DNA from 2 places in the Blastococcus sp. SYSU DS0616 genome. Region 2 is predicted to be linked to the other one. Evidence: riboswitches for the same ligand, from Rfam matches in the RefSeq annotation. Region 2 holds a riboswitch; the other holds the start of a gene.
The links. Region 2 has a riboswitch for thiamine pyrophosphate ahead of ACI79K_RS18610 (purine-cytosine permease family protein). Riboswitches for the same ligand answer to the same signal wherever they lie in the genome.
Positions count from the first base shown of each region.

Region 1: linked by a shared signal. The riboswitch ahead of thiM (hydroxyethylthiazole kinase) and the one ahead of ACI79K_RS18610 (purine-cytosine permease family protein) in region 2 are both predicted to bind thiamine pyrophosphate.

Region 1 is NZ_JBJHAJ010000025.1:28,240-32,023, forward strand. Features, by position in the region: gene thiD (bifunctional hydroxymethylpyrimidine kinase/phosphomethylpyrimidine kinase) at 1-678, opposite strand, end outside; gene thiE (thiamine phosphate synthase) at 675-1,337, opposite strand; gene thiM (hydroxyethylthiazole kinase) at 1,337-2,143, opposite strand; TPP riboswitch at 2,137-2,230, opposite strand; gene ACI79K_RS16735 (DUF3291 domain-containing protein) at 2,312-2,815, shown strand; gene ACI79K_RS16740 (Type 1 glutamine amidotransferase-like domain-containing protein) at 2,812-3,465, shown strand; gene ACI79K_RS16745 (hypothetical protein) at 3,569-3,784, shown strand, end outside.
Region 2 is NZ_JBJHAJ010000032.1:32,948-36,731, forward strand. Features, by position in the region: gene ACI79K_RS18595 (Nramp family divalent metal transporter) at 1-858, shown strand, start outside; gene ACI79K_RS18600 (TenA family protein) at 904-1,521, opposite strand; gene ACI79K_RS18605 (thiaminase II/PqqC family protein) at 1,518-2,111, opposite strand; TPP riboswitch at 2,158-2,269, shown strand; gene ACI79K_RS18610 (purine-cytosine permease family protein) at 2,259-3,605, shown strand; gene thiE (thiamine phosphate synthase) at 3,602-3,784, shown strand, end outside.

The sequences.
Region 1 (3,784 bases), on a different contig from region 2:
ACCGGCGCGGGCCGCCAGCGCGGTCAACGCCGACGAGAGGGTGCAGCCGGTCCCGTGCGTCGCCGTCGTGGTCACCCGGGGGCGGCGGGTCTCCGTCGTCCCGGCGGACGTGGCCAGCACGTCGACGCTGTCGGGGCCGCCGAGGTGGCCGCCCTTCAGCAGCACCGCGCCGGGCCCGAGGTCGAGCAGTGCCCGCGCCTGCTCGTGCAGCCCGTCCACGTCGGTGGCCGGCTCGCCGTCGAGCAGCGCGGCGGCTTCGGGCACGTTCGGGGTGATCAGGTCCGCGAGCGGCAGCAGCTCGGTGCGGACGGCGGCCACCGCGTCGTCGTCGATGAGCCGGTGCCCGCTGGTCGCCACCATCACCGGGTCGCAGACGACCGGGCCGGGGCGCCGCTCGGCCAGCACGCCCGCCACCGCCCGCACCACGTCGGCGCTGCCCAGCATGCCGAGCTTGGTGGCGTGCACGTCGACGTCGTCGAGCAGGGTGTGCAGCTGCTGGGCCACGAAGTCGGCTGGCACCGGGTGGACCCCGGTGACTCCCCGGGTGTTCTGCGCCGTGAGCGCGGTGAGCACCGCCGTGCCGTACGCGCCGAGCGCGCTGAAGGTCTTCAGGTCGGCCTGGATGCCCGCTCCGCCGCTGGGGTCGCTGCCAGCCACGGTGAGCGCCGTGGGCGTCATCGCGCACCCACCGGGGCGAGCTCGGCACGGAGCGCCGCGGCCGCAGCGCGTGGGTCGGGGGCGGCGCAGACCGCGGAGACCACGCAGACGCCGTCCACCCCGGTGGCGGCCACGGCGGCGGCCCGGGCGGCGTCGATGCCGCCGATCGCCACGGCCGGCAACCCGCCCGCGTGCGCCGCGCCCGTCAGCTCCCGCACCGCGTCGAGGCCCAGCCCGGGGCCTGCCTCCGGCTTCGTCGGCGTCGCCCACACCGGGCTCAGGCCCACGTGGTCGACGGTGCCCGGCGGCAGCCGCAGGGCGGCGGTCAGGTCGGCGGTGCTCTCCACGGAGAGGCCGAGCAACCGGTCGGGTCCGAGCGCCGCCCGCACCTCGGCCGCCGGCAGGTCCTCCTGCCCGATGTGCACGCCGGAGGCGCCGGCCAGCAGGGCGACGTCGAGGGCGTCGTTCACCAGCACGGCCACGTCCGGCCGGTCGGCGAGCGCGGCCTGCACCGAGCGGGTCAGCGCCAGCAGGTCCCGGCGGGAGGCGTGTTTGTCGCGCACCTGGACGGCGGTGACCCCACCGGCCACCGCCGCGCGGACCACGTCGGCCACCGACCGTGGCCGGCACAGCTCCGTGTCGGTGACCAGGTAGAGCGTCGGGTCGAACGCCGGTCGCATCAGTCGCTCCGCACGTCCGCGCCCGCGAGGTCGTCGGGGCCGACGGCGTCCAGGGCGTCGAGCCAGGCGGGCGCGAACGTGCCGGGCCCCGTGGCGGTCTCGGCGGCCCGCTCCGCGGCGAGCGCGACGTGCGCGTGCCCTGCCACCGCACCGGTCAGGGCGTCGCCGGTCGCGGCGACGTAGGCCGCCACCAGGGCGCCGAGCGCGCACCCGGCACCCGTGGTGCGGGTCAGCAGCGGTGAGCCGCCGCCCACCCGGATGGTCCGCGCGCCGTCGGTGATCAGGTCCACCGCGCCGCTGACGGCCACCACACCCCCGGTGCGTGCCGCGAGCTGTGCGGCGGCGGTCGCCGCGTCATCGGCGCCGGCGGTGCTGTCGACCCCGCGGCCGCCGGCGCCGGCGCCGGCCAGCGCCATGACCTCCGAGGCGTTGCCGCGCACCACGACCGGCGAGAGCTCGACCAGCTCGCCGGCGAGCGCCGTGCGGTAGGCCAGCGGACCCACGGCCACCGGGTCGAGCACCCAGGGGGTGCCCGCCGCGCCGGCCGAGCGGGCGGCCAGCCGCATCGCCGCGGCGGTGCGCTGGTGCACGGTGCCCACGTTGACCAGGACGGCGGAGGCGACGGCGGCGAAGTCCTCGGCCTCCTCCGGGGCGTCGACCATCGCCGGCGCCGCGCCGACGGCCAGCAGGGCATTGGCGGTGAGCGTCTGCACCACCGTGTTGGTCAGGCAGTGGACGAGCGGTGCGTTCTCGCGCAGCGCCGCGCGGGCGGCGCGCAGGTCGACGACTTCCACAGCATCGGACATGCCGGTGACATCCCTTCGCCAGTGCGAACTGGAGCAGGTTCGACGGGTGTGTTCTCAGTCCCGGGCGGGACACCCCGTGCCACGTACGGGCTCGAACCTAGCGCAGCGGGCCGGGGGCCGTCACCACCGACCTCGTCGACGGACGGGCGGGTGCCCTACGGTCGGCCCGTGGACCACCACCTCGCCCAGGTCAACGTCTCCCGCCTGCTCGCCCCGCTCGACAGCCCCGTGCTGGCCGATTTCATGGCCGCCCTGGACGAGGTCAACGCCGAGGCCGACCGGGCGCCCGGATTCGTCTGGCGGCTGCAGACCGAGGACGGCAACGCCACCTCGGTGCAGGCGTTCGGCTGGGACGCCGCCGGCAGCCACGGCGTGATCGTGAACCTCACCGTCTGGCGGGACGTCGAGTCGCTGGCCGCCTACGTCTTCGGCGGGCGGCACGTGCAGATCATGCGGCGGCGCCGGGAGTGGTTCTCCCGCGCCGCCGAGGCGACGCCCGCGCTGTGGTGGATCCCGGCGGGCACCCTGCCGACCACCGACGACGCGGAGGCGCGCATCCGGCACCTGCGAGCGCACGGCCCGACCCCCGAGGCGTTCACCTTCCGCACGCACTTCCCGCCGCTGGAGGGAGCCGTGGCGCCGTCGTCGGACGACTGGCTCTGCCCGGCATGAGGCTGCTGCTCACCTCCGCCGGCCTCTGCGACCCGACGCTGGTCGCGGCGACGGAGGAGCTGGCCGGACGCCCGCTGAGCGGGCTGCGGGCCGCCGTCGTCCCCACGGCGGCCAACGTCATCGCGGGCGACAAGGGCTGGCTGATCGCCGACTTCGTGAACTTGCAGCGCGCCGGGTTCGCCGAGGTCGACATCGTCGACGTCTCGGCGCTGGAGGCCGAGGTGTGGGAGTCGCGACTGGAGGCGGCCGACGTCCTGGTGCTCACCGGTGGGGACACCACGCACCTGCTGCGGTGGCTGCGCCGCTCGGGCCTGGCCGACCGGCTGCCCGATCTGCTCGGTGAGCGGCTGCTGATCGGGATCAGCGCCGGCAGCATGGTGCTCGGGCCGCACCTCGCGCTGAGCCAGTCGGAGCAGCCGCGACCGGAGGACACCGTGGGCCTCGGCCTGGTCGACGTCCTGGTCGTGCCGCACCTGGGCTCGCCGTACTTCCCGAACGCGTCGGAGGAGGCCCTCCGGGAAGCGGCGCGCGACCTGGGGCACCGCGTGTTCGGGCTGGCGGACGGCACCGCGCTGGCCGTCGACGGCGACCGCGTGGCGGTCGTCGGCGCGGGTCCGCACCTGGAGCTCGAGCCGGCCGCGTCGCGATGAGCGCAGCCGCCACGGAGCCCGCCCGCGCGGTGTGTCGCGGTCTGCCGGATCGGGTCGGTGGTGGTCCCTTGCCCGCTCGTCGGTCGCCCGCCACGCTGGGCGGATGGTGCAGAGCGGAACGAGCGTGGGCACGGTCGTCCGGTGGGACGGCGACGAGGGGGGCGGCCTCGTCGAGTCGCCGGACCTCCCCGGCCACTGCTGGGTCGAGGTGGGAGCGCTGCATCCCAGCGCCCGTGGCTCCCTTCGCGCGGGGCAGGTCGTGGAGGTCTCCTGGACCGAGACGGGCGTCGGCGACCATCCCGTCCGGGCCGACCTGGTG
Region 2 (3,784 bases):
GGCGTCATCACCGCCGTCGTCGCCTTCGTCCTGCTGGCGGCGCAGTCCCGCGGGTACCGCCCGTTCGAACGGGTCATCGCGGGGCTGCTGCTGGTCATCGGCATCGGGTTCGGCTACACCCTCCTCGGCTCCGGCGTCGACCCGGGCGGGCTGGCCGGGGGCATGGTGCCCTCCTTCGACGGCGCGGAGAGCGTGGTGCTGGCCACCGGCATCCTCGGGGCCACGGTCATGCCGCACGTGATCTACGTGCACTCCGCGCTCACCCCCGGCCGCTACGGCGACGCGGTCACCGCCGGCCGCACGCACGAGGGGCGCCGCCGGCTGCTGCGGGCTCAGCGGATCGACATCGTCGTCGCCATGGGCCTGGCCGGGCTGGTCAACGCCGCGATGCTGGTCATCGCCGCGCAGCTGTTCACCAGCGACAGCGGCGTCGACAGCCTCGAGGGCGTGCACGCCGGGCTCGGTGACCAGCTCGGCACCGGCGCCGCGCTCGCCTTCGCCCTCGCGCTGCTGGCCTCGGGGTTCGCCTCCTCCTCGGTGGGCACGCACGCCGGCCAGGTGGTCATGGCCGGGTTCCTCAAGCGGCACATCCCGGTGCTCACCCGCCGGCTGATCACCCTGGCCCCGGCGCTGGCCGTACTGGTGCTGGGCGGGGACCCCACCACCGCGCTGGTGTGGTCGCAGGTGGTGCTGTCCTTCGGCATCCCGTTCGCCCTGGTGCCGCTGCTGTGGCTCACCAGCCGCCGCGACCTGATGGGCGGCTGGGTGAACCGCCGGACCACCACCGTGGCCGGCAGCGTCATCGCGGTCCTGATCATCGGGCTCAACGCCCACCTGCTGGTCGGCCTGCTCGGCTGAATCAGCAGGCACCTCCCGATCGGGCGGCGCACCCGGCCGCACCGGTCAGACGCCGCGCCAGGCGGCGTCGAAGAAGCCGATCTCCAGCTGCATCGCCCGGGAGTAGGCCGCCCGCAGTGCCGGGGTGTCGACGGCGACGGCGTCGAGCAGCCGCTCGAGCGTGGCGGCGAGCTCCTCGAAGCCCGGGTCGGCGTAGGTGCGCACCCACTCCTCGTACGGGCCCGACGCGCGGTCGGCCAGCGACTGCCCGAGATGGGCGTAGAGGCGCATGCACGGGGTCATCGCCGCGCAGGTGAGCGCCACGCCGCCCAGCGAGGCCGTGGCCAGCAGGAAGTCGGTGTAGGCCGACGTCGCCGGCCCCGGCCGGACGGCGGTCAGGTCGATGCCCCAGCGCTGCGCGTAGGACGCGTGCAGCCCCAGCTCCTCACGGACCCCGGCCAGCAGGTCGGCGAAGACGTCGAGGGTGGCGCGGTCGGGGCTGTGCGCGACGCCCAGCGCGTAGGCCCGGGCGAACGCCTCCAGGAAGAACGCGTCCTGGGCCACGTAGCCGGCGAACCGGTCCCGCGGCAGCGTGCCGTCGGCGATCCCCTGCACGAACGGGTGCGACAGCGCCGCGGCGGCGAGGCCGGCCTCGGCGGTCCAGAGCTCACGGGCCAGGCTCATCCCGTCGCCACCGCCATGTCCCAGAACGCGACCTCTGCGGTGACCACCTCGAGGAAGACGCGCTCGTCGCCTCCGCCGACCGCGTCCACCGCCGCGGCGAGGTCCGCCACGTACCCGCCGAACTCCGGCGCCGTCCAGTGCTCCACGAACTCCCGGTAGGCCGGTGCACCCGGGAGCGCGGCCGACCAGGCGTCGAGGTAGGTGCGCTCGATGGTCCACAGCGCGGTCAGCGCGGCCGGGACATCGGCGCCGTCCAGCCGCTCGAGCAGCTCCGCATAGGCGGTCGTCGCCGGCAGCGCGGGCGCGGAGAGGTCCAGTCCCCGGGCCGCCGCCCGCTCCTCGAACCAGTCCAGCTCCTGGACCAGGGCCAGGGCTCCGCGGGCGAGCACCTCCTGGGCCGGCCGGGGCGCCCGGGCCAGCAGCCGCGCCTGGAAGCGGAGGAGGTCGGCGACGAACCGCGCGTCCTGCACCAGCCAGGTGTCGAAGGCCGACGGCGCGATCGTGCCGTCCCGCACGGCGGCGAGGAAGGGATGGCGGGTGGCGTCCGCGAAGGCCTCGGCATGGCGGACTGGCAGCTCGTCGACCGGCACGGGCGCCGACTGTACGAGACGGCCTAGGGTGGCGGTGTCACGGCCGAGGCCGTGGTGCGGGAGCTCGGATCGACCGGGCTGAGAGGGCGGCTGCCGCGCCGCCGACCGCTGGAACCTGACCGGGTAATGCCGGCGTAGGGAGCGATCATGAGCACGTCCGGAACCGTCGGCGCAGCCACCCGCGGGGGAGATGCGCCCCTCACCCTGTCCGAGCCGCCGCCCAGGACCCTGGGCCTGCGGGAGACCGCCGGCCTCTGGGCCAGCCTGGGCATCAGCCTGCTGCTGCCCGTGGCAGCCACCTTCGTGGTCCTCGCCGACCGGCCGCTGTGGCACACGATCGGGGCCATCGTCGTCGGCGCGGTCATCGGGTCGGTGCTGCTGGGGCTGGGCGCCGCCGCCGGCGCCCGCGAGGGCGTGCCGGCGATGGTGCTGCTCCGCGGCCTGCTGGGCCGGCGGACCTCGTTCCTGCCCACCGGCTTCAACCTCGTGCAGTGCGTCGGCTGGGCCGCCTTCGAGATCCTGATCATCTCCGAGGCCGCCGCGCGCGCCCTCGACGCGCCGCGCTGGCCGTTCGCGATCGCCGCGGGCGCCTTCGCCACCCTGATGGCGCTGCGCCCGCTCGGTGTCGTGCGGGTGCTTGCGCGCTACGCCGTCTGGGCGGCGATCGCCGCGATCGCGTACCTCTTCGTCCAGGTCCTGTCCGAGCCGCTGCCACCGGTGACCGAGGGCGGGGCGACGTCCTTCTGGACGGCGGCCGACATCGTCATCGCCCTGCCGATCTCGTGGTTCCCGCTGGCAGCCGACTACACCCGGCACGTCCGCAGCGGCCGGACCGCCTTCGTCGGGACGGCGTCCGGCTACGGCCTGGCCACCGTGGCCATGTTCAGCCTCGGGGTCATCGCGCTGGCCGCCTACGGCCGCGGCGGGCTCGACGTCATCGACGCGATGCTCGCCGTCCCGCTGGGTCTGGTCGCCGTGCTGGTGCTGCTGGTGGTGGAGGTCGACGAGGCGTTCGCCAACGTGTACTCGACGGCGGTGTCGGCCCAGAACGTGGTGGCCCGGCTCGACCGCCGCGTGCTCGCCGTGGCGGTCGGCGTCGTGGCCACCACCCTCGCCCTGGCCTTCGACCTCGCCGCCTACGAGCCGTTCCTCTTCCTGATCGGCGCGGTGTTCGTCCCGCTCATCGGCGTCTTCGTCGTCGCCTACTTCCTGCTGCCCCGGGGGGCGTGGGACACCTCCGACACCGCGCGCGCCCGCCCGCTGCTGCTCCTCCCCTGGGTGGCCGGCTTCGTGGCCTACCAGCTCACGCTGCCGACCTTCTTCGCCGGTCCGGGTGCGGCCTGGACGACGTGGTGGACCGAGCGCCAGACCGACCTCGGCATCGACCCGGCCAACGGCTGGTCGGCCTCGCTGGTGAGCCTCGCCGTGGCCGCGTTGCTGACCGTGGCCGTGGCCCTGCCGGGCGCGCTGCGGCACCGCCGGGCGGCGGCGTGACCGCGTCCCTCGGGGGCCTGCACGTCCTGACCGACGCCCGGGTCGGCCGGGCGGCGCTCGACGCGGTGACCGCCGCGGTCGCCGCCGGCGCCCCGGTGGTCCAGGTGCGGTCCAAGGACGCCTCCGACCGGGAGCGCTACGACTTCGCCCGCCGGGTGGTGGAGGTCTGCGCGGGCGCG